3 regions of the Salinivibrio sp. MA351 genome follow, and region 2 is predicted to be linked to each of the others. Evidence: predicted binding sites of a transcription regulator. Region 2 holds the regulator's gene; each other region holds the start of a gene.
What was found. Region 2 encodes CRP, which controls carbon source genes, mostly activating them, when cyclic AMP is high. Its sites were predicted from a motif close to TGTGANNNNNNTCACA; they were not measured.
Positions count from the first base shown of each region.

Region 1 (10,370 bases), on a different contig from region 2:
TTTACGTTATGGCCTAGCATTTCGTCCCGAGAGTATCCCCACATTTGCTCAGCAGATTTATTAGCAAAGGTGATGCAGTTACGGCCATCGATAGTCACGACTGCATCTAGAGCTTGCTCGAGGGTTTGATTAACAATCTCTTGAGCTTGTTTTTGTGCAGAGATATCGTGAACAAATGCGGTGTAAGTAGATTTTCCAGCATGTTTAATATGGTTTAACGAGATGTTCACCCATACACGAGTTCTATCTTTTCTTTCTAACTGTACATCGCGAGATGTTCCGACGATGCGATTCTCTTGGGTCGTACGGTGATGATTAATGAACCCGTCATGACTGCCCCGAATTTCTTCTGGAACCAGCATTTTGACGTTGTGACCTAATACTTCATTGCGTTGATAACCCCACAGCGATTCAGCAGCATCGTTGAAATAGATAACGTTATTTTTTTCGTCGATGGTCACGATAGCGTGTATCGACTGATCCAGTGTTTTTTTGTAACGTCCATCAACGACTAAGTCCTTAAACATTGGCTTGTCCTTTATTGATCATTAACACTCGTGTACTTGTGAGTGGCTGGCGGTGTCAATTTCGTGATGTGTATTCCAACTCGTAACAAATACCGTACCACATCCGGTACTTGAATGTTGAGTAGACCGATCAACTTTAGGGTTAATATCAACACAAAAAATGATGGGTATTTAAGGCCAAAGTGAGCGCATGAGTGTTCGATTTTCAACCATTGCCGGAATGCCTGCAGCGGGGAGCTAGAAAGGATAATTCATCAGGTTGACCTTTAGTGTGTTGTAGGGAGGCCAAGCTTACTGAGAAGTGAATTGCACCAACTGTGATCGCGTTATAACTCAGTACATCGATGAGAAAATTTTTTGATAATTCAACAAAGTATCACAAAATGTAGGCTGAGACTTAATAATAACTACGCCCCCAGAAACCTCTGAGGGCGTAGTGGTGCGAGGTTAATTGCCCATCAGTTGCAAGAGGTTTTCGGCGGTGACGACCGCTTCTTTGCGATTGGCAATGTTGAGTTTTTGATAAAGGTTACGGATGTGGGTTTTAATGGTTGTCCCGGCGACATCTAGTTCATGAGCAATTTGCTCGTTACTGAACCCTGAATAAATCAAGCCAAGTACCTGCCACTCCCGCTGGGTCAATGAGCTGGTTCGTACTAATTCAGGAACGTTTGGATGCTTGACCAGTTTTTCGACAAAGGCTTCATCAAAGTGGGTTGAGCGAGAGCGTTGATGGCTGGCGATTTCTTTCAGTAACTGTTGTGCACGATGACGTTCTAACGCGCCAAGCGCTTGTTGTTCGATCAATGCATGCAACAGCGATGAGATAGCGTCACCCTCAATTAAAAAGTTACCCATCATACCCGTCTGATTGGTGAGTATAAGCGCTTCTTGAAGCTGCGTTTTCGCATACTCAGTTTCATGCTCTTTACTGGCGAGCACCGCTTCCACGATAAGATTTCGGTTCTTATCTGTCACGAGATTGGCTTGGTTCGCCTCGCGACGGAGAAAATCAATGGCTTGGCGAGCCTGATCATACTGACCTAGATGGAGGTGCGCCCGGGCGATATTACGCCATTGAAGCTGGCTAAAGTGATTACAGGCCGACGCGGGGCGAACGGCTTGATGCAGCCACTCCTCCATATGAGGAAGTTCGTGTTTGGCTTGCCAATAGAGTAACAACGATAAAGACGCGTTAGCGGTCCAATCGACATGATAAACCGACTCACGTAATAGATGCTCAATATGCTCAATGTGCTTGGCAGCTTTGTCGAGTTCACCGCGGCTAACAGCGACGCGGGAGAGCATGGAATAACTGTGTAGATGTTTGCTCGGGGGCTGATTCTCTAGCACTTGGAGCCCCTTGTAGGCACAGGCTTCGGCTTCGTCTAAACGGTTCCAACACCAAAGAATTTGTGCGCGAAGGCGTAAAGCAAATTCATGTAAAGGAACTTGGTGTAATTGCTGATCTTCAATGAGTTGATCGGCACTGTCGAGCAGCTCAAATGCCGCTTGCACATAGCCTTGTGCCAGGAGAATTTCACTTTGTTGTAAAATTGCCCAAAGTGCCTGGTGATACACTTGGTGCTGACGAGCGAGTTTTTCGGTTTGTTGCATCATCGATAAGGCACGATCGAGCTCGCCGAGCACATGGTTCACCTCGCCAACGACAGATGTCGCGACAATACGGCCACGGTAATTCGCGCTATCTAGTTGCTCAAGTGCTTTTTCAGCCAGGCGCATGGCCCGCTCTGGGTCGTTAGCATTAATTGCCACCTGTGCAAGTAGCGCATTGGCATTGCCTTGATAATCAATGTCGAGCGGTATTTCGCGAGCTTGATAGGCTTTTTCTGCACTTGCTAATAGCTCACCCACTTCATGATAGCGATGCTGGCTTTGTGCAAGCCAAGCTCGAAGTAGGCTTAAACTCGGATACTGGTACAAGTACTCGTTATTTAGCTTGCTGATAGCCGCTTCGAGGGTCGATAGCTCCCCACGGTTAAACATCCGCCAACCATATTGATTCAGAATAWCTGCCAACAGGGCATCATCCTCGCCATAACGTGCGTGGCGCAATGCTTGATGTGGCGATTCAAGCTTGAGCCAAGCTAAGGCCGCTTGCCGATGCAGTGTTTGTTGCTGCTGTGGGATCCGAGCCTGGCGCTCATGGGCAAGAAATTCAGCAAATAGATGGTGAAAACGGAACCAATTGTTGTCGCCTTCGAGTGGATAAATAAATAAACCGTAGCGGTTCAGAGACTCCAGCATCCCCAACGCGTCGCCGCGCTCCGTCAAGGCATAGACTAATTCATCGTTGAACATTTCTAATACCGACACTTTCATCAAAAACTGACGGGTTTCAGTATCAAGTAAATCAAACACTTCTTCCGCTAAATAGTCCCAAAGATGGGCATGGTTAAAGCTGGCACACGAGGCCGCGCTTTGCATGAGCGTACGCTTTTGGTGCTGTGCTTGAATCGCAATCAGTTGCAATGCTGACGGCCAACCTTCAACGTAGGTACACAAGGCATTGGCGGTTGACTCATCGACCCCATCGGCCACGCGTTGATTAAAAAAGCGGGTGGTCTCTTCGTTATCAAAGGCGAGTAATTCGTTCCCGATTTCGATCATTAAGTCACGAACACGCAAGTTCGCGGTGCCCAATGGCGGGTTGGCTCGTGAAGTGACGACCAAAGTGAGGTTATCCGGCATGTGCTTGATGAAAAAACGCATGGCTTCATGGATTTCTTCGTTATCAATAAGCTGATAATCATCCAATACCAGATAGCTGGTGGCATGAAAATTCGCTAACTCGGCAAACACATCGGATAAAAGTGCACGAAGCGATGAGAATTGGCGCTTCTCAGCAAGCTTAATGGTGTTTGCGCAGCCTTCTTGCGTGGCTTGATGCAGGGCTTGTAACAAGTAGTTAATAAAGCGGAAGCTATCATTGTCACTGTCATCAATACTAAACCAGCCAACATGGGACTGATCAGCCAGCCATTGTGCGGCCATGGTTGTTTTGCCATAGCCGGCGGGGGAGCGGAACATCACTAATTTATAGTGAGGCGCTTGTTGTAGCATATCGAGCACCCGAGGGCGCAATATGGCGTTATAAAGCCGACCTGGTCGAGTAAGTTTTGATGGGATCCACATAACACACTGTCCTTAACCTCAAATACGGTGCCGGCCCCTCAGCGCGACACTGCTTTATCCTCCTTGGAGTCTATGCGACTCCTAGATAGCAAACTATGATCTCTCTCCACTCTTGTGTTGATTGCTCTAGAATGGTGCATCTACGCCCTATATTCGTGATTTATATCACAATAGTTTTTTGTTTTCGCTATCCTTTAAAATAGCTTTGTACATTTATGTGTCCTGGAAAATATAGAATTTGCGCTGGAGCACAAAAATAACAAAAGTGATTTCTTACTTTTCATGCTGCTTTTCGAATGCTTTTTGTCCCATAACGTGATGTTGATCACTGGCTTGTATGTGGATGCTAGGATTGATGAGAGGCGGCTCACTGTTGGTGTGTGACACAGCTCTCTACGCCCTGCTATCTCCTCCTTTCCGTCACTGTGAGTGGGAGGATGTTTGTTACTCTCGAGTTGGGCAGGATGAATAGCCATCAAGGTTTCATTCCATTATTGAGAGTTATGACATGACCCCAAAACAGCAACATGCCTTTGATAAAAGTGCGTTTAAAATCAGCATGGTCCAACACTTGACCCAGCTAGGTCACGCACCTGAAACCGCTCAACAACGCGATTGGTACCTTGCCTTAGGGCGTGCATTGGCTGAGCACACAACAGGCGACTTGGTGGCGACTGAAAACGATCAAGCGATCAAACAGGCAAAAAGCGTTAACTATTTATCTCTTGAATTTCTCATTGGCCGCTTGACGGGCAACAACCTGATTAGCATGGGTTTATACGATGTGATTGCTGAGGCCGTTGGTGAACTCGGTCTGGGTCTTACCGACTTATTAGAGCAAGAGCGTGACCCGTCACTCGGCAACGGTGGGCTTGGGCGTCTCGCCGCTTGCTTTATGGATTCACTCGCGGCACAGCAATATCCAGCAGTTGGCTATGGCTTACACTACGAATATGGCCTTTTCCGCCAATCTTTCGATCAAGGGGCGCAGCAAGAAGCGCCTGATGCATGGCGTGAGCCAGAAGGCTACCCTTGGGAAGTCGTCCGTCCGGACCTGACTCAAACCATTGGTTTTTATGGCCATGTTGAGGTTGTTGAGGAAGCGGGGCATACCTATCGTCAATGGGTGCCTAGCTTGAAAATCCAGGCAATGCCTTGGGACTTACCCATTGTCGGTTACCAAAGTAACACCGTTTATCCATTGCGTTTGTGGGAAGGTCGAGCACTGACACCGTTCGCGCTTGATGCTTTTAATGCGGGCGAGTACACCCATGCGCAGCAAGCTGATATTGATGCGGGTAACCTGACTAAAGTCCTTTACCCCAACGATAATCATGATGCGGGCAAGACGCTGCGTTTAATGCAGCAGTACTTCCATAGCGCCGCCTCAGTGGGTGACATCCTTCGCCGTCACTTGGAAGCAGGACATGCGTTGGCGGCGTTGCCGGAGTATGAAACCATTCAGCTTAACGATACTCACCCAACGATCGCCATTCCGGAACTGATGCGTGTGTTGCTAGATGATTATCGCTTAGGTTGGGATGAAGCGTGGGCCATTGCTAGCCGTACCTTCGCTTACACGAATCATACGTTATTACCTGAAGCGCTTGAAACGTGGAGTGAATCGCTCATGGCAGAGCTTCTTCCTCGCCATATGGAGATCATTTTCGAGATCAACCATCGTTTCTTACAAGACGTGGAGCAAAAGTGGCCTGGTGATGTGCGCAAACAGCAAGTGTTATCCGTGATCGATGATCAAGGTGAACGCATGGTGCGCATGGCGAATCTGTGTGTGATTGGCTCTTATGCTGTCAACGGTGTCGCGGCCTTGCACTCACAGTTGGTTAAACGTGATTTATTCCCTGAGTTTGATGCGCTTTATCCAGGTCGCATTCAAAATGTGACAAACGGCATTACACCGCGTCGTTGGTTGAAATTCTGTAATCCTGATTTATCAAACTTGATCAGTGAAAAAATTGGCGAGCAGTGGCCAGCACAGCTTGAGCAACTCGAGCAGGTTGCACAATATGCTGACGACGCTGATTTTCAGAAAACCTTCATGGCGGTCAAGAAGCGCAATAAACAGCGCCTTGCTGACTGGGTAAAATCCAACCTCGATATCACGCTTAACACCGATGCGATTTTCGATGTTCAGATCAAGCGTCTACACGAATATAAGCGTCAGCACTTAAATCTATTGCATGTGATTTCGCTCTATCAGCGCTTGCTCAACGAGCCAAACTTTAACATGGCGCCGCGTGTTGTCTTTTTTGCCGCTAAAGCAGCCCCAGGTTATGAACTGGCAAAATCGATCATTTTCGCTATCAACAAGGTGGCCGAAACGATCAATAACGATCCACGCGTTGGCGATAAGCTTAAAGTGGTGTTTATTCCAGACTACCGCGTAAGCATGGCAGAAATTATCATTCCAGCCGCCGATGTGTCAGAGCAAATCTCAATGGCCGGTAAAGAAGCGTCGGGCACGGGTAATATGAAAATGGCCCTTAACGGTGCCTTGACCATTGGTACCATGGATGGCGCTAACGTCGAGATCCGTGAAGAAGTGGGTGACGATAATATCTATATCTTTGGCTTAGATGTTGATGGTGTCACCGAATTACGCCAAAAAGGCTATCAACCCGAAACAGCGTACCAAAATCAACCGCTTCTAAAAGCCGCTTTAGATAGCCTATTGGATGAAACCTTCACGCCAGGGCAGCCTGGTTTGCTGCGCCCTGTCTTTGACAGCGTGATGACAAGTGGTGACCCGTACTTATGTTTGGCTGACTTTGCTGATTATGTCCGCGCACACAATGACATTGATCGTGATTATCGAGACATGTCGCAGTGGGCACGCAAAGCCATTCTTAACACCGCGCTGGTTGGTAAGTTTAGCTCTGACCGTTCCATCCGTGATTATGTTAATAATATTTGGCAGCTAAAAGCGATCAAACGCTAATTGCTAATTGCAATATAACGGGTTAACAACCTGATAGGTGGCAAGGGATTCGCCTTGCCACCTGATAATAATGACAACAATATTGCCCAATAAAAGAAGGGGGCAGACCCCTCGGAGAAAGCGATGAAAGAATCTGCATTAAAGACAGTCGCACACATGGCGAATCTTGCCGACCGTTATATCAGTGCTTGGGGCACAGAAGCGGCGGTGCCAGACAGTACCTTACATGATTTATTAACGTCACTTGGCTATGACACACGTCATGATGATGCGTTGTTGGCATCAGCGGAGAGAAAACATAAAACGGATGTGCTTGCCCCCGTACAGGTGGTGCAAGACAACGAACCGGTTGAAATTGCGCTTTACCTTGGCACCAGTGCCAGAGACAGTGATTTTAGTTGGCGTTTGGAAACCGAACAGGGCGAGTGCTTTGAAGGTTATCTTCAGTCACAAATTATTCGCGATGAACGCAGTGAGGGTGGCCCGCTCGTTTTTAGCTTACCGTGCGCTCTACCTTGGGGCTACCACCGTCTCTTTGTAAACCGAAAGCGCCGCAAATCTCCCTATCAGATGACGTTAATTATGGCGCCTTCTCAGTGCTATAAACAACCTGAACTGAATGCGCACAAAAAAATGTGGGGGCCGAGTATTCAGCTCTACACCTTACGCACTCCACATAATTGGGGCATCGGTGATTTTGGCGATCTCAAACAGTTGGTCAGTGAATTGGCGTCACGCGGGGCAGATTTTGTTGGTCTGAACCCCATTCATGCGCTTTTCCCTGCCAATCCTGAAGCCGCGAGTCCTTATAGCCCGTCATCGCGTCGCTGGCTTAATCTTTTGTATATCGATGTCAGCGCGGTGCGAGAGTTTTCATTGAGCGCCAAAGCGCAGCAACTGGTGGGCAGTGCCGCGTTTCAACGTCGATTACAGGCCGTACGTGATACCCATTGGGTCGATTATAGTGAAGTTGCCGCATTGAAGATGGCGGTATTGCCGTTACTGTTTGAGGAGTTTAAACAGCGGGAGTTGCTGCAACAGACGCATCGTGGCCGCGCTTTCTTAGACTTTATTGAGCAAGGTGGTGACAGCTTAAAACAGCAAGCGACCTTTGATGCATTGCATCAACACTTGCGCGCAGACGACGAGAATATGTGGGGCTGGCCGGTGTTCCCAGAAAAGTACCGTCGCTATGAGAATGCAGCGACGCAAGCTTTTATTGAACAGCACCATGATGACATCCAGCTGTATATGTATTTACAGTGGATTGCTCAAATCCAAATCGAAGAGGCACAAGCGATCGCCGAAGAACAAGGCATGGCGCTCGGTTTATATCGCGACTTGGCGGTGGGTGTTTCAGATGCGGGAAGTGAAACATGGTCAGATAACTCGCCACTCGTGCTTGACGCCAGTGTTGGCGCGCCACCCGATATGTTGGGGCCGCGAGGACAAAATTGGGGCTTACCACCGTTTGATCCACAAGCGCTGCAAGCTTCGGGTTATCATGCTTATATTGAACTGTTGCGTGCCAATATGCGTCACTGTGGTGCATTAAGGATTGACCATGTGCTAGGTCTGTTGCGTTTATGGTGGATTCCGAAAGGCAAGAACGCCAGCGAAGGCGCGTATTTATATTACCCAGTAAAAGACATGCTTGCTATTTTGGCACTTGAATCACACCGTCATCAATGCAGTGTGATTGGTGAAGATTTAGGCACGGTGCCTGACGAAATTGGTGCGTTGCTGAGCGATGCGGGTGTGCATTCTTATAAAGTGTTCTTCTTTGAAACGTCAGAGGAAGATGGTGGATTTATTTCACCGGCCCATTATACCGAGCAAGCGATGGCAACACTTTCCACTCATGATATGCCAACCATTCGGGGATTTTGGCATTGTGATGACTTAAAAATGGGTCAAGAGCTGGGCTTGTATCCGGACGAAGCACAGCTTCAGCAGTTGTTTGATGATCGCTTAAAAGCGAAACAAGGGATCTTAGACAGTGTTCGTTGGCATGGCATGTTGCCGGAAGGTGTAGGGGCAGATGCACGTTATGTGCCGATGGATGGCTATTTGTGTCGCGCACTACAATTGCATGTCGCAGCCGGCCAATCTGCGCTGTTGAGTGTGCAGCTTGAAGATTGGTTAGAAATGGACAAGCCAGTTAATATCCCTGGTACGGTTGATGAGTATCCTAACTGGCGACGTAAACTCTCTGTGAACCTAGATACGTTGTTTAGCCGCGAAGAGTTAAATCAACTGGCGAAGGATCTTTCGCGGGTACGCTTACACGCGAGTCGTCTATCCGTTTGATCGCCTGATCACCACGCGACCACGCTCTATCCTTAGTGCTAGCCAACACATATGGGATGGAGCGTTTTTCTATAAGGACCCTTCTGTGTCACATTCCTCTTCCTCGATGACACCATATTATACGCACCCCGATCACTACGACATCGATCTCGCGGCCTTGTACAATCCTCGCTATGCGCATCAGCTCATGGGTGCGCATCCTATGACCTTGCCGGTTAACGGTGAGCCTATTGAAGGCGTGCGTTTTATTGTCTTTGCCCCTCATGCGCAATCGGTCAGCGTGATTGGCGATTGGAACCAATGGCAAGCTGATACCGCCTTGATGACGCCCATTGAAGATGGCTTTTGGGTCGGGTTTATTGCCAACCTTGGCACACACCAACGCTATAAATACGCCTTAACCGGTCCTGACGGACAGGGTTTACCCCATAAAGCCGATCCTTACGGGGCGTACGCTGAGCCTTATCCCTCGTTTGCGTCACTGACTTATGATCAGTCTGTTTATCAATGGAACGATCATCAGTGGCAGCAACGACCCATAACCGCAAAGCATCAACAAGCCTTGTCGTTTTATGAGTTACATCTTGGCTCGTGGCAACATGATGAAAATGGCCAAATGCTGGGCTATCGCGACCTTGCTGTGCGCTTAGTGCCGTATCTGGTTGATATGGGCTATACCCATGTGGAGCTAATGCCGGTCAGTGAGCACCCTTTTTATGGGTCGTGGGGATATCAACCCATAGGGCTTTTTGCACCGACCAGCCGCTACGGATCGCCGGATGATTTTAAGTATTTTGTCGACCAATGCCATCAGGCAGGGATTGGCGTGATCCTTGATTGGGTGCCGGGGCATTTTCCCACCGATGATCATGGGCTTGCGTACTTTGATGGCACGCCTTTATATCACGATCCTGATTCGCGTCGCGGTTGGCATAATGATTGGCACTGCCATCTCTACGATATGGGTAAAGATCATGTGCGCCGTTTTCTAGTGAATAATGCGCTGTATTGGCTCGATCAATTTCACATTGATGGTCTACGCGTGGATGCCGTCGCGTCGATGCTCTATCTCGATTATTCGCGTGAGCATGACCAATGGCTCCCCAACGCTGACGGTGGAAACGAGAATTACGACGCGATTGCGACACTAAAATGGATGAACGAGTCGGTTTATCACTATTTTCCCAATGCGATGACGATTGCTGAAGAGTCCACCACATTTCCTGGTGTGTCTGCGCCCACGTATATGGGAGGACTTGGGTTCGGATTCAAATGGAATATGGGCTGGATGCATGACAGCTTAAGTTATATCCGTGAAGCACCGGTGCATCGACGCTATCATCACGATACGCTGACCTTCCCATTAGTTTATGCGTTTAGTGAGAACTATGTGTTACCGCTATCGCATGACGAAGTGG
Region 1 is NZ_MUFG01000017.1:13,270-23,639, reverse strand. It holds gene BZG78_RS15660 (PAS domain S-box protein) at 1-527, opposite strand, end outside; gene malT (HTH-type transcriptional regulator MalT) at 975-3,683, opposite strand; gene BZG78_RS10000 (glycogen/starch/alpha-glucan phosphorylase) at 4,192-6,642, shown strand; gene malQ (4-alpha-glucanotransferase) at 6,766-8,952, shown strand; gene glgB (1,4-alpha-glucan branching protein GlgB) at 9,059-10,370, shown strand, end outside.
Region 1: malT (HTH-type transcriptional regulator MalT) is a predicted target of CRP. The motif match lies at 3,838-3,853, and genes of this name have one in related genera.

Region 2 (10,370 bases):
TCGTCGAGCAAGGTCTTGGTTATACCAATCTCGCAACGCAGTGGTTAGGGGATAAAGCCTACTCGTACTCATTTTCTGGGGAACTGGGCGCGTTAGATCATGCACTCGCCAATGCCAGTTTGGCGAGCAAAGTGGTCGGGGTGGAAGAGTGGCATATTAACTCGGTAGAGAGCACTCTGTTTGAGTACAGCCGACAATATAGCGGAGAATTGGTGAAATCGAGTAATCCATTCTCGTCATCCGATCACGATCCTGTGCTGATCTCACTCGATTATCCTGAGCCCGTGGTCCCCGTCTCGGTGACGATCAATAATCGCAGTTTCTTGCCTATTATCCCCTTACTTAATGGACAAAAAAGTCCGGATCATGCGTGGATGAAATGGCGCGCGACGCGCACCTTTGACCAGGCTAGCCCTTTAGTTCAATCCTTGGCGCTGCAGCCGGATGATTCGATAAGGGTATCCGTGAAAGCGCTAGGGCTGATCCCGGTTTACTGCGGCCGTGCACCTGCAGATAGCGCGATGACGGTTAAATACACCGGATTTCGCTGTCAGCTCACCCAGCCGTAATCTTATGGCGGGCAGCGAAGGTTGCTCGCACCTGGATGACGCCTATTCAGCACTGTGGTAGCATCATGCCGGTTTTCCATCGCATGGCGTAGCACAGTGCTTCTTATCATCGATAATTACGATTCCTTTACCTATAACCTTTATCAGTACTTTTGTGAGCTGGGCGCATCGGTCCATGTTGCGCGAAATGACGCCATTAGTGTGGCGGATATTGAGGTGATGGCTCCCTCGCACATCGTTATCTCCCCTGGCCCTTGTACCCCGGATGAAGCGGGGATTTCCTTAGCGGTGATTGCACACTTTGCCGGGAAAATTCCAATTTTAGGGGTTTGTCTTGGCTATCAGGCGCTGGCACAAGTATTTGGCGCGAACGTCGTGAGAGCTCGTACGGTAATGCATGGCAAAACGTCCCAAGTTACCCATCAAGGAGAAGGGGTCTTCGCTGGCCTGCCTAGCCCTGTCACTGTCACGCGTTATCATTCTTTATTAGTTGAACCTCAAAGCCTACCTCACTGTTTGGCTATCACAGCGACCGCTATCGATAACGATGGCAGTGAGATTATAATGGGGCTCAAACATCGGCAGCTGGCGATTGAGGGGGTGCAATTTCATCCGGAAAGTATTCTGACGGAGCAGGGCCATGCCTTGTTAGCCAATTTTCTTCAACAATCTTAGGTAGCGGGGCGGGCAGGTTAATATGTTCGTCTTTTGACGCCCTATCTGTGGCGGCCTCTATCGTGCAGCCTTTACCGTATGTCTTCCTTTCTTGAGTCTTTTTTTTCAGCAATGGTTGCAAAAAATAGCGATCTTTATCACTAATTTTACATTTCGCTGTTTTTAATCACTTTGTCAACGGCTGCAACCTTATGCAACTGTCGGTCTCTAGTCCGTTAATCTTGCCTTATTAGCATCATAGCCTTACTCACTTTCATCTTCTCTTTGCTCACAGTTTATGCATAACTATCTCTTTAAACTGCATGAGCTTTGTTACCATGCTGAAAACAAAACATAATCTGCTATTGCTGCGGTTAAAATAATGTAAATACTATGCCTCATAGATAAAACATAGAAGGATTGAGTGATGACAATGGAGCACAAAGTAGAACGTAAACTCTTCGATGAAGTCATGGTGCCATGTTACAACCCAATGCCGATGATTCCTGATCACGGTAAAGGGTCGCGCATTTGGGACCAAGAAGGCCGAGAGTATATCGATTTTGCCGGTGGTATCGCGGTGAGCTGTTTAGGCCATTGTCATCCGGTCATGGTTGATGCGTTAACGGAGCAAGCCCAGAAGCTGTGGCATTTGAGTAATGTCATGACCAATGCGCCCGCGTTGCGTCTGGCTAAACGCCTCACCGAACTCTCATTTGCCGACCGCGTGTTTTACGCTAACTCGGGCGCTGAAGCGAACGAAGCGGCCCTGAAACTGGCACGTCGTTGGGCAAAAGAAGAACATGGTGAGCATAAAAGTGAAATCATTGCCTTTACCAAAGGCTTCCATGGTCGCACCTTCTTTACTGTCACCGTAGGTGGTCAGCCCGCGTATTCCGATGGCTTTGGGCCTAAACCCGGCGATGTGACACACCTTCCATACAATGACATTGCCGCATTGGCCGATCATATTTCGGACCGAACCTGTGCGGTGATGATGGAGCCTTTACAAGGTGAAGGTGGGATTGTGCCGCCAGAGCCAGGTTTTCTCCAAGCCGTGCGTGAACTGTGTGATAAACACAATGCGCTTTTAGTGTTTGATGAAGTGCAAACGGGGAACGGGCGCACCGGTACTTTTTATGCTTATCAAGAGTCTGGGGTAGAGCCCGATATTTTAGCCACCGCAAAATCACTCGGTGGCGGGATCCCAATTGGTGCCATGTTAACGACCGACGCCTTGGCTGCGCATATGAAGCCGGGGGTTCATGGCTCTACTTATGGCGGTAATCCACTGGCCTGTGCGGTGGCAGAAGCGGTGGTTAATGAAGTGACCAAACCCGACGTGCTTGCCGGTGTCATAGAGCGTGAGCAATGGTTCCGTGACGGGTTAGAAGCGATCAATGATAAATATGGCATCTTCAGTGAAGTGCGTGGCAAAGGCTTGTTACTCGGTGCGGCACTGAACCAAGACTGGGAAGGCCGAGCACGCGATATCTTGGTTGCGGCAGGCGAAGAAGGCTTATTGGTTCTCGTTGCCGGGCCTAATGTGGTGCGTTTAACTCCCTCACTGGTCATTACCAAAGCGGATATTGAAGAAGGAATGGCACGCCTAGAACGTGCGATTGCCAAGGTCGTCGCAGGATAAGCGACCTGACTCACTCGGAGGGATTTGAGATGTTAGTTATTCGGCCGATCCGTGCATCAGATTTTGATGCACTGATGTTGTGTGCGGAAGCGTCCGGGCATGGATTCACCTCCTTGCCGGTCGATGCCGATTTGCTACAGGGGCGGATTAATAATTCGCTTGAGAGTTTTGCCAAACAGGTGACAGAGCCGGGGCCAGAGGGATATCTGATGGTCGCCGAAGATTTAGAAACCGGTGAAATCGCAGGGACCACGGGCATCGAAGCCGCCATTGGTCTTGATAACCCGTTTTATAGTTACCATCTGACCAAGGTGGTTCATTCATCACGCAAACTGAACGTGCACAACATTGTTGAAGTGTTGACCTTTGGCAACAACTACACGGGGGCGACAGAAATCTGCACCCTGTTTATGCGTCCAGAGTTTCGTGGCGGGTTAAACGGTAAGTTATTGTCTAAATGCCGCTTCCTAATGCTGGCGCAATTTCCAGAGCGCTTCGCTGACGTGGTGTTTGCCGAAATGCGCGGTGTGTCGGATGACGAGGGCAACTCGCCGTTTTGGCAGTGGCTAAAAGACAACTTTTTTAACATTGACTTTACCTTGGCGGATTATCTCACCGGGATTGGTGCCAAAGGGTTTATTGCCGACTTAATGCCTAAATTGCCGATTTATGTGAGCCTACTGAGTGAGGAAGCTCGTGCAGTTATCGGTCAAGTGCACCCGAATACCCGTCCAGCATTACGCTTGTTGGAAAAAGAGGGCTTTTCTTGCCGTGGTTATGTCGACATCTTTGATGCGGGCCCAACGGTAGAATGCTTACGCCCCAATATTGAGTCTGTACGTCACTCTTTCACCGCCTCAGCGCGCGTACGAGAGCACAGTAGCGCGCAGGATTATTTAATATCGAATACCGATTTTGCTGGCTTCCGTGCCACCGCGGCGAAAGCTGCGATCGATCACGAAACCAATCAAGTTGTGATTAGCCCAGCGGTTGCCGATGCATTGAATGTAAAAAACGGCGATCAACTGCGTTTGATTGCCATGGGGGGATAAAATGACAAAGCAATCAGCAGGCCATTTGATTCATGGCGAGTGGGTAAAAGGCGAGGGCGAGATCATGACCTCGCAAAACCCCTTTGATAGTCAATGTATTTGGCAAGGTGCAGAAGCGAGTCGTTCGCAAGTGGAGCAAGCGGTCAGCGCCGCACGCGACGCGTTTTTGCGTTGGCGTAATACCGATTTTTCTGAGCGCCAAGCGCTGGTGGAACGCTTTGCCGAGATAGTGAAAGCTAATACCGATGAACTGGCTCGGGTCATTGCCGAAGAAACGGGCAAACCCTTGTGGGAAACCAAAACCGAAGTCGGGGCCATGGTAGGCAAAGTGGCGATCTCCTTGCGCGCGTACCACGAAAGAACAGGCTCACGTGAAAAAGACGTCAATGGCACCCAAGCGGTATTACGCCATCGTCCACTTGGCGTTATGGCGGTATTCGGGCCTTACAATTTCCCTGGGCATCTACCTAATGGCCACATTGTTCCAGCTTTATTGGCGGGCAACAGCGTAGTATTTAAACCCTCTGAGCTGACGCCAAAAGTCGCGGAGAAGACCTTGGGCTATTGGCTCGAAGCGGGATTACCGCAAGGACTGATCAGCCTGGTACAAGGTGGGCGCAATACCGGCGAGGCGCTGGCCCAAGCTCGCGGTATTGACGGTTTATTGTTTACCGGTAGCGCCAATACGGGGCATATTCTTCATCGTCAGTTTGCTGGCCAGCCCGATAAAATGCTGGCGCTGGAAATGGGGGGCAATAACCCCTTGGTGGTGAGTGATCAGTTCGGTGATTTAGACGCCACGGTATACACCATTATTCAATCGGCCTACCTCAGTGCCGGTCAGCGGTGTACGTGTGCACGCCGCCTGCTGCTGCCTGAGGGAGAAGTGGGTGACAAGATCTTGACTCGCCTAGCACAATGGACCAAAACCGTGCGAGTGGGTGGCCAGTTTGATGATCCCGCACCTTTCATGGGCGCTCAAATTTCAATGGCTGCCGCCGAGGGGATTTTGGCCACACAACAAAAATTGATCGATCTGGGAGCTACCCCCGTCATAGAGTGCGAGCATTTACACGATGCGGTGATTTCTCCAGGGATTTTAGATGTGAGTGGCATTCAAGCGTTACCCGACGAAGAGTATTTCGGTCCGCTACTACAAGTGCAGCGCTATCAGGATATGGCTGATGCGATCACGAAGGCGAATGATACCCGCTATGGTTTGTCGGCAGGCCTTATCAGTGAAGACGAGGGCGAATGGCAATACTTCCTCGATCATATTCGCGCAGGGATTGTGAATCGTAATCGTCAGTTGACAGGGGCAAGCGGTGATGCGCCATTTGGCGGGCCAGGTGCGTCGGGTAATTTACGTCCAAGCGCTTACTATGCCGCCGATTATTGCGCTTATCCCATGGCATCAATGGAAGGGGATCAGGTGGTACTGCCTGAGACGTTCGCCCCCGGTATTCCGACTCAACAAGATTAAGGAGACCAACATGGACAGTGGCCAAGCGTTATTCGATAAATTATGGCAAGACTATATTAACCGTCTTTGCCCATCGGCACATCAGGTACATGCCTTGCTCGAAGAAGGGCAGCCTTTAATCAATGATCATATTGCCTTGCGGACATTTGGTTTGCCCAAGGTTGGGCTTGAGGTCTTGGCGCGCCCCTTCCTGGCGCTAGGCTATCAGCAAAAAGGGGACTATACCTTTGAAGCGAAAAAGCTCAATGCCTGCCATTTCGAGCACCCCGATCCTTTGATGCCGAAAGTGTTTATCAGTGAATTGATGGTCGAGCAATGCTCGCCTGCGCTGCAAGCCATTGTTCACAAGCTGGTGGCACAAGTCGATGCGTCGTCACTAACAGGGAGCGATTTTCTTCATCAGGGGCGGCTTTGGGACATCGATAGCGCCACCTATCAAGCGCTTGCTGAGGAGAGTGAATACGCGTCCTGGGTAGCCGCGCACGGTTATGGCGCGAATCATTTCACAGTGAGTGTCAATCAGTTAAAGGCTCATGATCATTGCCAATCGGTTAATCAAAAGCTGCGAGACAATGGCTTTGCAATTAACGAAGCGGGTGGGGAAGTAAAAGGGGACGCATCCGTTTATCTGGAGCAATCCTCCACCATGGCTGACCGTGTCCCTGTTGTTTTCTCTGATGGCACGCAAACCATTCCAGGTGGGTTTTATGAGTTTGCTAAGCGTTATGTGTTGCCCAACGGTGAGTTGTACCAGGGGTTTGTTGCCGCTTCAGCGGATAAAATTTTTGAGAGCACGCACTAACAAATAGTGGATATAACGAGGCCTAAACGGTTAAGGAAGAGTTCGCTCTTCCTTTTTTTTGTTTTAAAAAGAAAAACCGACGCCAGGGCGTCGGTTGGGAATACAGAGAGCGCTGTGATTAGCGGGTACCGTATACCACGATGGTTTTACCATGGGCTGAAATAAGATTTTGCTCTTCCAGCATTTTAAGAATACGTCCCACGGTTTCACGCGAGCAGCCAACGATTTGGCCAATTTCTTGACGTGTGATCTTAATTTGCATGCCATCAGGGTGCGTCATGGCATCGGGTTGCTTCGCTAAATTCAACAAGGTTTGCGCAATACGGCCCGTGACGTCCAGGAAGGCAAGATCCCCCACTTTTTGGCTGGTCACTTGCAAACGGCGCGCCATTTGTGAGGACAAACGCATCAATATATCGGGGTTAACCTGGATCAGTTGGCGGAACTTTTTGAATGAGATTTCTGCCACTTCACAAGGAGACTTAGCCCGAACCCAAGCGGTACGCTCCTGATCATCTTCGAAAAGGCCTAGCTCACCGATGAAATCACCTTGGTTAAGATAAGACAGGATCATTTCCTTGCCTTCTTCATCTTTGATTAGAACGGCGACAGACCCTTTCACGATGTAATACAAGGTCTCCGCTTTTTCGCCTGCATGAATCAGCGTGCTTTTAGACGGATACTTGTGGATGTGACAATGTGAAAGGAACCACTCGAGTGTAGGGTCTGTTTGAGGTTTTCCTGGAACCATATAACTTATTTCCTCTGCATGTGTTGCCCGGCAACAACGTCCTATCTTTGTCTGAGGGGTAACCCACCAGATCTATGCACAGAATACGAAGTCTGGGCGCGGGCTACAAGCTCACTGTATGTTAACAAGAGTGTATCTTTTTTTGTTAGCAATTTCTTGATTTTGATCTAGGCCAACCGCCTAAAAATCTGGCAAAAACGTGGCTAAGATCACGGCTTGAGAAGTAATACACGATAGATGCGCTACGCCCTAGCCAATCTTGCCTTTTTCGATTAGCTGCTGAATCAATGGACGGATGATAAGTTCCATCGCAAAGCCCATCTTACCGCCTGGCACGACGAGTGTATTATGCCGTGACATAAAAGACCCCGTGATCATTTGCAGCAGATAAGGGAAGTCGACGTTTTTCATCCCTCGAAAGCGGATCACCACAAAGCTCTCATCCAACGAAGGAATGCCTTTGGCGTTCAGTGGGTTGGAGGTATCGACCGTCGGCACCCGTTGAAAGTTAATGTGAGTGCGTGAGAATTGCGGCGTAATATAATGCAAATAATCGTCCATCGACCGCACAATCGAGTCGGTGACCGCTTCGCGTGAGTGGCCCCTATCGCGGGTATCGCGGACAAACTTCTGAATCCACTCAAGGTTGACGATTGGGACCATACCAATCAATAGGTCGACATGTTGGGCGACATTGACCTCACCATCAACCACACCGCCGTGCAAGCCTTCGTAAAATAGTACGTTGGTATTGTCGGGTAAATCCTGCCATGGTGTGAAGGTCCCTGGCATTTGATTGTAGGGCACCGCTTCATCAAAGGTATGCAAGTAGCGGCGATATTTGCCTGTGCCGAGTTCACCGTACTCACGGAAAAACTGCTCTAATCGCGGAAAATCATTGGCGGTGGGGCCAAAGTAACTAATGTGCCGTCCTTGCTCACGTGCTTTACGGATCTCGACGTCCATTTCCGGTCGCGTAAAGCGATGGAAACTGTCCCCTTCTAGCCACGCCGCTTTGATGTTCATCATCTGGAACATCTTACGGAATGCTTCGGACGTGGTGGTGGTCCCTGCTCCTGAAGAGCCGGTGACCGCGATGATTGGATGTTTAGCCGACATGACGCGCCCTGTCATTCAGTCTGAATGTGTATCGCTGTTTATTGCGTACAGCGATGCTAAGATCTGAGTGCTTCTTTACGACGAATATCCACTGTCTCGTGCAACTCAGAATACACAATCACGGCGTCGCCGGATTGCAGTTGTTGGCGAACATCCGCCACTTTTTGTGCAAAGCTGACTTCCTGCTCACCATAATCGGTTCCTTCCCGTAACACAAAGTGCTCGATTAAACGAGTCAGTGTTTCCTCAGGGACCGATTGCCAAGGAACCATCATACTACATCACCTTTTGTTGATTTATGGCTGAGACGTTAGGGTGCTTGATGCTGATATTGTGAATCAGCTCGCATTTTACCCAATCATTCAACACAATGCAGTAGATCAATGTGCGTCGGTCTTTTTTGCTTTGCTCGTCCCTTTTTAACGGGACGAGCAAAGGCGTGAGGCTAACCAGTGAGGCACCGACTGCTCCAGCCAGAACTGTGGCTGGCGCCAACTGCCGGTAACAAAACCAACATGCCCACCATGCTCGCTCAGTTGATAGTCAATATTCGCGGGCAGAGGCGAGGTTGGGATTACTGCGTCGGTCATAAAGGGATCGTCTTTCGCATGGATAATCGCAAGTGGGACCGTAATAGCGTCAAGGACAGATAAACCACTACAGCTTTGATAGTAGTGTTGAGCATCGTCAAAGCCATGCAGCGGTGCGGTGACCGTTTGATCAAACTCGAACAGAGTTTTAATCTTTGGCCGCTCCCCAGCATGCCACCGGCCCACTTTTTGGTGTCGGGTAAGTTTTTCCGATAAGGTTTGTCGCATCGACCGTAGCAAATACGCTTGATAAACACGGGAAAACCCTTGTTGAATACGGGTCGAGCACGCCGCTAAATCGAGCGGGGGAGAAATAGCACAACCACAACTGACAATCGGATCATGCTGATAGTCGGCCAGGTAGCGCACCAACATGTTTCCTCCCAAAGAGACTCCCACAGCGGCAATCTCATTGTTCGGGTAGGTCTGGCGTAAATAGGTCAAAAATGCCCGAGCGTCCTCCGTTTCGCCGGAATGATAAGTCCGCGGCGCGCGATTAAGACGGCCACTGCAACCGCGAAAATGCATCACCACACCGCACCAGCCTTGCTGTTTAAAAGCGGCCAATAATCCATTGGCATAAGGGCTATCAAAGCTTCCTGCCAGGCCATGAAACAAGACAATAATAGGCTGTCCTACCTCGGGATGATGCGTCCATGCAAGATCGACAAAGTCACCGTCAGGCAGATCAAACGCTTGCCAAATAGGCGCAAAAAGCGGTTGCCGGCGCAGCAGGCGTGGCAGTAAGGTTTGCAGATGCGCATTACGGGCAGTTGGAATGGGATTAAAGGGTGTCATCATCGCATGCTCCATCCTCTTTTGCAGGCCGGTCTACCCGTAGTGGTGTATAGAGATTACGGGCAGAGGGGGATAGCTGGCGGCAATAATAGGCCAAGGGAGACGCGGCTTGTGTGAGCCAGGATTGACGATTAAGCACTTCAATCAAGTCTTGTTGCTGGAACTTTTCTAAACTGAGTTCAAAGTTGAGCATTTTTTTATATTGGCCGGTTCCCACGCGTGGCTTGAGATCGCGCCTTAGATGGCGATAAGCGATCAGCAAATGTTCAGACCGGCTCAAGGCGTGTTTAAGCTGGGTGAGGCTCTCGGGGCTAAGCCCGTAACCGTGGCTTTCAATCCAAGCGAGCAACAAAGCAAGGTTCACATTGCCTTGGTGCTCGTCTTGTAATTTAAGGCAGGCTTGTTTGACCTCTTGCTTAGCATAGTGGTGCAAACAAAACTGCCAAAGATCGGCGGCGTTTGCCATCCCAGGCGTTAGTGTTGGTTGAATGTCGCCTCCAGGGCTTCTAGCGCTTCTTGTTGCTCCATCCATTCTTGTTCCACCTCTTCGAGCGTCGACTTTGCATCGGCTTGGCGTTGCAATTGCTCCGTTAAACGGGCTTTGTTGTCACTCTGGTAAATAGCGGGATCCGCTAATTGGTTTTCTGCTTCTGCGATAATGGCAGAAAGTTGTTCGATCTTTGTGTCTAAACGGTCAATTTTTTTTCGTAGTGGCGCCGTTTGTTTTCGGCATTCGGCTTCACGACGCTTTTGTGCTTTTCGATCTAACTGCGTTTGCTGTGGGGCAAGTTTTTCGTCTGCGGCTTGCTTTTTGTTTTCCGCACGATCAGCGCGTTGTTGTTCGGTCAGCCAGCGGTGATAGTCGTCTAAGTCGCCATCAAAGGGCAGCACTGCGCCATTGTCCACC
Region 2 is NZ_MUFG01000003.1:29,120-39,489, reverse strand. It holds gene BZG78_RS02685 (ExeM/NucH family extracellular endonuclease) at 1-569, shown strand, start outside; gene BZG78_RS02680 (aminodeoxychorismate/anthranilate synthase component II) at 666-1,244, shown strand; gene BZG78_RS02675 (aspartate aminotransferase family protein) at 1,651-2,868, shown strand; gene astA (arginine N-succinyltransferase) at 2,898-3,920, shown strand; gene astD (succinylglutamate-semialdehyde dehydrogenase) at 3,922-5,403, shown strand; gene BZG78_RS02660 (DUF1338 domain-containing protein) at 5,414-6,205, shown strand; gene crp (cAMP-activated global transcriptional regulator CRP) at 6,324-6,956, opposite strand; gene BZG78_RS02650 (phosphoribulokinase) at 7,206-8,075, opposite strand; gene BZG78_RS02645 (YheU family protein) at 8,132-8,350, opposite strand; gene BZG78_RS02640 (hydrolase) at 8,495-9,463, opposite strand; gene BZG78_RS02635 (TIGR02444 family protein) at 9,450-9,929, opposite strand; gene BZG78_RS02630 (ABC transporter ATP-binding protein) at 9,938-10,370, opposite strand, start outside.

Region 3 (10,370 bases), on a different contig from region 2:
GGTTATGGCTCCAGGTTAGCGGCTCTGCAAAATCATGCGAAACATGCTTATAGAATTCTTTATATTCCTCAGCAGAGATATCGGACTTGGCACGGGTCCATAGCGCTTGCGCTTTGTTCACTTGCTCCCATTTGCCTTCGCCAGTCTCGTTGCCTTCCTCGTCTTTCTCTTGTGTCCACATTTCAACCGGAATACCGATGTGATCCGAATATTTACCGATCACTTCACGCAGGCGCCAGTCGTTAAGGAACTCTTTATCATCGTCTTTGAGGTACAGCGTAATGTCGGTGCCACGTTCCGCTTTACTAACAGGCTCAAGTGTATATTCACCTTCACCGGTTGATTCCCATTGCACCGCTTGGTCAGCCCCAAGCCCTGCAGCACGGGTACGTACCGTCACTTTATCCGCGACAATAAAGGCGGAGTAAAAACCGACACCGAACTGGCCAATCAAGTTGGAATCTTTGCTTTGGTCTTCGTTCAGTTGTTTTAAAAACTCTTCGGTGCCTGATTTGGCGATGGTACCGAGATTGGCAATAACATCGTCACGGCTCATGCCGATGCCGTTGTCAGACACGGTGAGTGTGCCGGCTTCGCTATCAAAAGACAGACGAACACGCAGATCACCGTCATTTTCATACAGCTCAGGCGCTGATAGCGCTTTAAAGCGCAGCTTATCCGCGGCGTCCGACGCGTTTGAGACCAGCTCTCGAAGAAAGATCTCTTTGTTTGAGTAGAGAGAATGGATCATCAACTGCAGCAATTTGGAGGTATCTGAACCAAACTGGTGTTTTTCTGGGGTTTTCACGCTCATGTCAATCTACCTAACACTATGATGTTTAAAGGCTGAGTGGGTAATCGACCCACGTCACGAAGAATTCATATTCAGTACCCCAGGATATAAGGGCCACATCAGCCGCTTTCAAGGTGTGACTGGTCAAATAAACATCAGTTGAGAAAAAGAAAGCCTAACCGGGCGGTTAGGCTTGATAAGCGGTTAGCGATATTGACGCCGCTAGCGATATTTAAGCTGTTGACGGCCAATAATGGAGTGCGACAGCGTGGTGCCATCCACCAATTCAAGCTCACCGCCCATGGGAACACCGTGGGCGATACGGCTCGCGCCCACTTGGTGTTCTTGGCAAAGCTCGGCGATGTACTGCGCCGTGGCTTCCCCTTCTACCGTAGGATTGGTCGCCAAAATAAGCTCTTCAATCGGTTCACTTTGCAAGCGCTTTTCCAAAACGTCTAAACCGATATCTGCCGGCCCAATCCCATCTAATGGCGACAAGTGCCCCATTAAGACAAAATAGCGCCCGGCATATTGGCCGGTCGCTTCAACGGCGGCAATATCGGCCGGGCTTTCAACCACACAAATCAGTCCGGTTGCTTGTCGTTTCGGGTTATCACAAATGGCACACACGTCTTGCTCTGTAAATGTCCGGCACTGGCTGCAGTGGCCAATGTCGGTCATTGCCGTGCTCAGTGACTGCGCCAGGGCAAGCCCCCCTTGGCGATTACGTTGCAAAAGATGATACGCCATTCGCTGCGCCGACTTGGGACCCACCCCAGGTAAACAACGCAGCGAGTCCATCAGCTGTTCAAGTAACTGGCTGGTGCGCATAGATTAAAACGGCATTTTCATGCCCGGTGGTAACTGCATACCGCCTGTCACGTCTGCCATTTTTTCTTTCTGTTGCTCTTCAACACGACGTGCAGCATCGTTGAATGCGGCTGCAATCAAGTCTTCCAGCATGTCTTTGTCATCTTCCATCAAGCTATCATCGATGTCGACACGACGGATGCTATGGCTGCCTGTCATGGTCACTTTCACCATGCCTGCGCCCGCTTCGCCTGTCACTTCCATGCTGGCAATTTCTTCTTGTACTTTTTGCATGCGCTCTTGCATTTGCTGCGCCTGCTTCATCATGTTGCCCATTCCGCCTTTACCAAACATAATTCTCTCTCTTGGTTAGGTGTCTTAAATTGGTCGAATGCTGTCTTCTTCTAACTCCGCCGCAAAACGTTGAAGCATAAAAGTGACATTCGGATCATTATGCAGGCTGTGTGTCGCCTGCGCTAATTTTTGTTGATAGAGTTGCTCGCGCCGCTCTAACGGTGTGATTCCCGACGTGCCGAGCTGTACCTCCAAGGTTATGGGGGCGCCCAAGGCCGTCGTCAAGGCCTGCGTTAATTGTTGCTGCGCTTTTTCGGTATTCAGGTGTGATTGATCAGGCCTTAATGTCAGCCGAACCTGGTCGCCTTCACGCGCCATAGCGGCATTAAGCGCCATTTGTTTCACCAACCGCTCGACCTCAAGGCTATCGGCCAACGCACACCAAGGATCTTGTTGGTTGGTCTCCTGCACCAACTTGTCGCGCATTGCTGGCGTTTTCTCATGCTCAAGCGCTTGTTTGAGCGCCTTTGGCGTCAACGACGACGCGGTGGCTGGCGCCTTGGCTTGGGGCTGAGAAGGACGCCATTGATAAGGCTCCGTCGCCGCCAATGATGTGTCGCGTTGCCGTGCGGGCACCGGCTCAGATGGCGTTGCGGTGGAGGTCGCGACTGAGTTGGCGTCAGACACAGGCGATGTCGATTCTGCAGCGGTCGCAACGCGATCCAACACAGATAATGCATCACTCTTGGCCGGTGTCTGTCTCGCCTTTTTTGCGCCAGACTCGGCCTGACTGGTTTGTCGCTTCATCCTGCTACGCAGCTGGTTGCGGGCTTGAATCAAACTCGATGCCGCAGACGCGGGTGCCTCACTGGCTGGCACGTCTGATGCGTCCGTTGCTGGCGTCGTATCTGCCGCGGGAGCCGATGCAGGCGATATCGGTGTGCTGTCATCGTGATCAGCCGCCGACGAAGCGTGATCAGGCACAGATGCGATCGGATCGGCCGGCCTAGTGTCAGGCGCAGAGGGTGTCGCCGAGATAGATGATTCGGATGAGGCAGGCCCACGGCGCTCCGACGCGGCAACTTGCGCTTTTAATGCGCTAATCGCTTGAGTTGGATCAGGGTTTTCGCTCGCCGCTTTGGGCTGGGCGCCTGACGCCATACTTGAGGCGCTTGGCTGCGCCTGCGACGTTGGGGCGTGTTCGGGCACGGCAATAGTCACCGGCTCATAAGGCACCGTTTTAACCGGCTGGAACGCCAACATCCGCAGCAATACCATCTCTAGTCCCGCACGTCCATCGGGGGCATAGGGTAAATCTTGTCGACCCTGCAGCGCTATTTGGTAACATAGCTGTACATCTTGCGGCGTTAAGCGCGACGCTAAAGCCTGTATGCGCGCGTGATCACCCTCTGCATCATCGCGGGTTTGAGGCAGTGTTTGCGCCAACGCAATTTGATGAAGCTGGCCTGCGAGCTCTTTAAGCAACCCATCCCATTCGACGCCAATTTGTGCAATCTGCGCCAGCCCATTCATCAGCTCAACCGCATCTTGATTCACTAATGCTTCCAGTAACAACAACGCATTGTCACTGCTTAAGGTCCCTAGCATTTCTGCTACTGCGCGGGTGCTAATCTGACCGTTACCGAGCGCAAGCGCTTGATCGGTTAAGCTCAGCGCATCGCGCATACTGCCTTCTGCCGCACGTGACAGTAGCATCAGCGCGCGCGCGTCAGCTTCGACGCCCTCTTGGCCCAGAATGTAATCGAGCTGGGTTTGGATCTGACTGGCGTCAAAATGTTTTAAATGAAACTGCAAGCAGCGCGACAAAATGGTCACCGGCAATTTTTGCGGATCCGTGGTCGCCAGCAAAAATTTCACATACTCGGGTGGCTCTTCCAGCGTTTTAAGCAAGGCATTAAAACTATGCCGCGACAGCATGTGGACCTCATCAATCAGGTACACCTTATACCGTCCGCGTGCGGGTTTATACTGGACGTTATCAAGCAGCTCGCGCGTATCTTCTACCTTGGTGCGTGACGCAGCATCAATTTCCAACAAATCAACGTAACGCCCTTCATCAATTTCACGGCAGGTGGCGCATTGGCCACACGGTGAGGACGACACGCCCTGCTCGCAATTTAATCCTTTGGCAAAAATACGTGCGATGGTGGTTTTGCCCACTCCCCGCGTTCCACTGAACAGGTAAGCATGGTGCAGGCGGTCATGATCGAGCGCATTGGCGAGCGCCGTCAGCACATGGCTCTGCCCCGCCACCGCGTCAAAGTTATGGGGGCGCCATTTGCGTGCAAGAACTTGATAACTCATGTCAATTGGCTTCCTAGTGGCTGATAAATGACCCAAGGCCCAGCGTCGTGTTCACCGTTAATGGCCGGCAAACTCGCACAAACTGTACACACTAACGCCAAGCGCCGTCAGTTTTTCCTCACCGCCAATATCCGGTAGGCTAATGACAAAACCGGCGTGTTCCACGGTGCCGCCCAACCGACGTACTAATTTGACCGTGGCTTCAATGGTGCCACCGGTGGCGAGCAAGTCATCGATCACCAGCACTTTATCACCGTCATCAATGGCATCACTGTGAATCTCAAGCGTATCTTCACCGTATTCTAGCTGGTAATTTTCGCTGATCACCGCCCGTGGCAATTTGCCTGGCTTGCGCACCGGCACAAATGGCAATGCTAGCGCTAAGGCCAAGGGCGCGCCAAATAAAAAGCCGCGCGATTCGGTGCCAATCACCTTGGTAAAGCCTTGATCCCGATACTTTGCTACCAGGGCATCAATGGTGGCCTGGTAGGCGGTCGGGTCTTCCATCAAGCTGGTGACGTCACGAAATAAGATGCCTGGCTTAGGGTAATCAGGAATGGTTTGAATGCTTTGTTTAATCACATCCAAGTTGTCGTTGCTCATGGCCAATTCTCATCGGTAAAAAACGCAAACCGCCATGTTATGAATTTTCGGCCGTACCAGCAACAGATTCCGTCTCAGGCAGGCGGAGAAACCAGCATAAGAGCACAATCAGACAAAGTAGTAGCATGCCTTTTAACCAGAGCGCTGGCACCATGTACATTGAGAGTGAGAAACTGGCCACGATCATCACCGTTGCCCGCTTTTTGACCCGCCGGCTGATGGCGCGTTGTTGGTACCAGTCAGTCAATATTGGCCCGAACGTTGGATGGGCATGAAGCCAATTGGCGATACGGGGAGAGCCGCGCATAAAACAGCCGCTTGCGAGCAACAAAAACGGAGTTGTTGGTAACACAGGCAAAAACGCCCCGGCGGCACCGAGTGCGACCCAAAACCAACCCAAACCGTTCCACGCCCAACGCCAAGCGACGGATGGAGCTGGCGGCGCGGGTGTTGTTTGTCGCGCTTTTGACTGTGGCGCGTTTGACTGCACCGTTTTTGACTGCATAGCCAACTTGCCCTTATTGCTGCGCGTCACCAGGGTGACCCTCTTATCCCAGTGTAGTGATCCAGCCGCGATGGGTACAGGGCGAGCTGAGGAAAAATGAGGCGGTAATGAATAAGGCGGTAATTAACCGCCAAATACAATCCCGAGCCAAGTGAGGCTTGCGGGTAAGGTGGGGATCAGTAAGACCAACAAAAAGCCGATAAAATACTTTAGGTTATAAGGTTCTTTAAATTCGTGATTCATAGGTTACAACGCTCACAACAACATAACATCAGTGAGCAGCTACTATAGCCTAGCTTAGCCCCGCTAAAAACGGACGTTTTGTAAGGTTTTAATCCGATTATTGATTTACATCAGGGTAACAACTTGGTGCATTGGGTCATGATAAACGTCATTTAGCCAATCAAGCGAACTGACCATGGATACAAATACTCTTGCGCAGCTACGGCGTAAGCTCACTCGTGAGCGTGCCGAGCTGATCGCCACCTTAACCACGCGTTTGCGTGAAGACTGGGACAAGCATTGCGACACCCTGACTGTCACAGAGCTGATCAAAGAAAGCCAAGGCCTACCTGGCGCAATTCGTTGCCTCGGTGAACGTCTGGAAAAAGTCGATGCGGCTTTGTGTGCCATGGATTTGGAAATTTACGGATTGTGTGCCGATTGTGAGAGTGACATTCCACTCGATGATTTAATCAATGATGCCGCGGAGCAGCGCTGTCCGCAGTGCCGCGCATCAAACTATTATCACCACGATCCGGCCACTCGCCGCGCGACAACGGGCCCCCGTAAATCGGTGTGAGCCCAGGTCGACTTTCGCTTGTCTCACCGTGGCTTAAACGGAACGCGCCCAGCATCAGCTGGGCGCGTTTTTTTATTGACCGTGTAAAGCTGTCAAGTGGGTGATACTGACTACCACGCCTCCCCCGAACACGCGCTTAATCTTGATCAATGATCCAACGACGGAAGGTTTTACGCTCTTGGTCGCTGGCTTTTGTATACCAAAGCTTAAGCTGCGACAAGGCATCGCCTTTTATTGAGGCTTGTCCTTGGTCGTCCACCTCGACTAACACGTCGTTAAGGTTTTTGCTTTCACCTTGGTCGATAATAATACCGTTTTCGCGGTTGTACTCGGCCACCAGCGCTTCCATATCGGCATAGGCGCCAAAGCCATCACCTTTAAGCTCGACGGCTTCTAACGGCATTACCTCGCCATTATCAAACTCAGCCTGCCATTGTGGGTTATCATCAAAATAGCTGGTCGCCTGGGTTTTCACCCGTAGGTTGGTATCAATGTTGATGGTGGCATCGCGGCCATCAACGTTAAGCTCAAACAAATACGGGCGCGAGGTAAAAATCACCTCTTTACTGCCGCGTTTCACTTCGCCGTCAAAGCGCATCACCAACTGATGGGTGCCATTAGCAAGCTCAATGGTCTGCTGCGGCGCCCAGTTGTCAAAACTGATTTTGCTGCCATCCACCACTAAAAATTCAATATGACGGGCGGAGGTAATTTCCGCTGCATGGATGACACTCGATGCCATCAGTGCACCCAGCATCCATGCGGCTTTTGTTAACTTTTTCATTGTCACTCCAAACGGTACGACGAAAAAAGCCGCCCTAAGGCGGCTTTTGTAATCAGTGCTACAACTTAGCAATAGGATTTAAGCTCAATTAGAACTTAACTTCCATACCTGCTACGTAACCCCAATCTTTCTCATCTTCATCACTATCGCCCACTTCTGCATACACGTGTGCGTTGCTGTGCAGTGCATAAGTCACGTTGGCGTAGTATCCATTCACATCAGACTTGCCATCTTCGTCTTTGTTATCGTAACCGATAGCAAAGGTGGTTTTACCCATGGTGTAGTCAGCTGCGATTGAGGTGTAGTCTGTGTCGGTATCGATACCGCCAATATCTGAAGAGGTACGACCAATCGATGCTGCTAGACCAACGTTTTCGATACCTGCATATTCGATTTCAAAGTTGTATGCATCTTTGTCGTCGTTGCCATTACGGTCAACATTATCCGCTTTTTGATAGTAAACACGTGCGTCAACGTCTGCTACACGATAACCAAGGCGAGCTTCGTATACACGAACATCATCGCCAGCTTGAGAGTTATCGTCAATGCCATCGCTCTTATCAGTGTAGGTTGCAGCACCGTAGAAAGTACCGTTATCATACACGTATTTACCGACTTGAGCTGCTTGCTCATAGTCTGCACCAAAGCTGTTTGCTGATAGCTCGTAATCTTTAGTGATACCAGAATCATCCATCAGCAAGTATTGACGACCAGCAGTGAACTGACCCCAGTCACCTTTAAAACCTACGTAAAGCTCGTCATTTTCGACGTTCGAGCGGTTCTCGCCTGTTTCGACACCTGCAGCAACATCATTGTCTTTATAGTTACTGTTGGCATCATTCATTTCAAATTCAAATGCCATTGCACCGATGACAGAAAGTTTATCTGAAACCGCTACTTCAGTATTGATAGCGAAGTCGCCATCGTCTAGACGCCATTTGCCGTCTTGGTTGTTACCGATTTCTTGGATGTACTGAACTTCAGCGGCACCCGATGCGTCGACTTTAACGCCTTCTGCGTCATACAGGTTGATGCTTGCTGATGCTGAGCCAGCAGCCAGCAGAGCTGGTACTGCCATTGCTAGAATAGTCTTTTTCATGGTTAATCCACTGCCTTTTCTATTTAATCATTATGAGTTCCTTCATGGAACTCTGTTTTATGGTGACTGTCACTCTGTTACCAGCAGCAAACGCTGCGAAGCACAAAATGCCAGTTCACTGAAACTTCGTGGCTAATCGTGCAGAACATTTGAGGTTCTGTCAACTGGCTGGAAGCGCATTACAAAATAGACAAAAAACACTTAAAAACAAACAGATAGGAAACATTAATGAACTAAGATCACAGTTTAAACCTCGTTAGCAGTGTGCGTTGATGAAATTTAACAACACCCCTTTGCGATATAAAATTCTGACCAATGTCTTTTATTATTTAATTTTTAGAATAAAAAACTAATCAACAGCTTAAATACGGCTTTTTGTTAATCAAACGGCAGATCAGCAAGATAGCAGCGAATGGTTCAAATTAAATTCGTGACCAAGATCTCATATCTGTAAGGAAAACTTACATTTCGCGATCGTTTTCACGTTTTTTCCCCGTGTTATACTGGGGCTTATCCTTTACTACTCGGACCTGTTGATGCTCAGCCCTGCCGTAARATCAGACATTCGCGCGTGCTACCAAACGCTACAAGACCAACTTCCCCACTTTATTCCGCGCAAAGCYCAAAACTATTTAGTGGCAGAGCTGGCCAAAACCTTGGCGGGTGATTATGACCCCAAGCGTCGGCTACTGGTGGCCGAGGCCGGCACAGGGGTGGGCAAATCAATGGCGTATTTGATGGGCGCGATCCCGTTTGCGCTTAACAACAATAAAAAAGTGGTGGTGTCGACCGCAACCGTGGCGTTGCAAGAGCAGCTCGCCGATAAAGATATCCCGTTTTTTCATCGTATCTGCCCCAAGCCGTTTGATTTTATCTTGGCGAAAGGGCGGCAACGTTATTGCTGTGCACACAAGCTGAGTGCAGTGGCAGATACCGAGAGCATCCAAGGGGCGCTATTTGCCCAAAAACCTAAGCGCAGCGAGCAATTGCTGCTGAATGATCTTTACGCCGCTCTGAGTCGAGGAAAATGGGATGGCGACCGCGACAGCTGGCCCAAACCGATTGCCGATCACCTATGGCAAGCGATCGCCTCTGACAAACACACCTGCCATGCTGGCCTGCCCGCTCACCGTGGTTGTCCCTTTGCCAAAGCACGCGAGGCGATGGATAAAGCCGATGTGGTGGTGGTCAATCACAGCTTGCTGCTCGCCGATCTCGAACTCGGCGGCGGGGTGATCTTGCCCGAGCCAGAGCAGTGCCTGTATATGATTGACGAGGCGCACCACCTTCCCACGGTGGCGCGCGATTTTTCTGCCGCCAGTGCCAGTTTGCTTGGCGTGGTGGGCTGGTTAGAAAAGCTCAATCAAGCCGCCACTAAACTCGGGAACACTGCGGATATCAAACGTGCACACCGCTTTGTCGATAGCTTACTCGAGGCGATACAAACCCTGATCCCAGGGTTACGCGAGGCAAAAAACATGCTCAGTCAACTGTCGCTCAACGACGACGGTTGTTATCGCTTTGCCGACGGTGAACTGCCCGAAGCCCTGATTGCGCCCAGTGAGCAGCTTAAAACCGCGAGCAAAAAAGCCCATCAGGCATTGGGAAAGATCCATGATTTGATCAATGAGCGTCTGAAAGAAAATGACATTTCTGCCAAACTGGCTGATCCGGCGCTTGCCGAAACCGCGTTTTTCCTCCAACGGTTAGAAAATTTAGAAAAAGTCTGGACCTTAATGGCCCAACCGAATGCCGATAAAGGCGCACCGCTTGCCCGTTGGGTGCAAGCCTGCCGTGAGCGCGAGGGGGATCTGTGGGTGCATGTCTCTCCCTTAGAAGTAGGCTGGCGTCTGGATCAAATGCTCTGGTCTCGCGCCGCCGGGGTTGGCCTGTTTTCTGCGACCTTGCGTGCCCTGAATCGCTTTAGCTATTTTTGCCGCCAAGTCGGACTGAGTGAAAGCGATGGTTCGCGTTATTTAGCCTTGCCCTCGCCGTTTGATTACGCCAATAAAGCGCGCTTGGTGATCCCAACCATGCCTTGTGAGCCGCAAGCCAGTGCCTTTACGGCGGCACTGAGCGAGAAAATTATTGAGCACCTAGAGGGCGAGCGAGCGTCCTTGGTATTGTTCGCCTCTTATTGGCAGATGAAACAAGTCACCCAAGCCATTGAGCAAACGGTCACACAACGCGACTGGCAACTGCTCTGTCAGGGCACACAATCACGCACGGCGCTATTAAAGGCCCATCAGCAAGCAGTCAGTGCGGACAAAACCAGCATCATTTTTGGCACCGGCAGTTTTTCCGAGGGCTTAGATTTACCCGGTAACTTATTGACTAATCTCATTATTACAAAAA
Region 3 is NZ_MUFG01000012.1:68,825-79,194, reverse strand. It holds gene htpG (molecular chaperone HtpG) at 1-814, opposite strand, end outside; gene recR (recombination mediator RecR) at 1,016-1,624, opposite strand; gene BZG78_RS08545 (YbaB/EbfC family nucleoid-associated protein) at 1,628-1,957, opposite strand; gene dnaX (DNA polymerase III subunit gamma/tau) at 1,982-4,222, opposite strand; gene apt (adenine phosphoribosyltransferase) at 4,280-4,825, opposite strand; gene BZG78_RS08530 (YbaN family protein) at 4,863-5,330, opposite strand; gene BZG78_RS08525 (hypothetical protein) at 5,749-6,132, shown strand; gene BZG78_RS08520 (DUF2057 domain-containing protein) at 6,269-6,916, opposite strand; gene BZG78_RS08515 (porin) at 7,005-8,015, opposite strand; gene dinG (ATP-dependent DNA helicase DinG) at 8,552-10,370, shown strand, end outside.
Region 3: dinG (ATP-dependent DNA helicase DinG) is a predicted target of CRP. The motif match lies at 8,445-8,460, and genes of this name have one in related genera.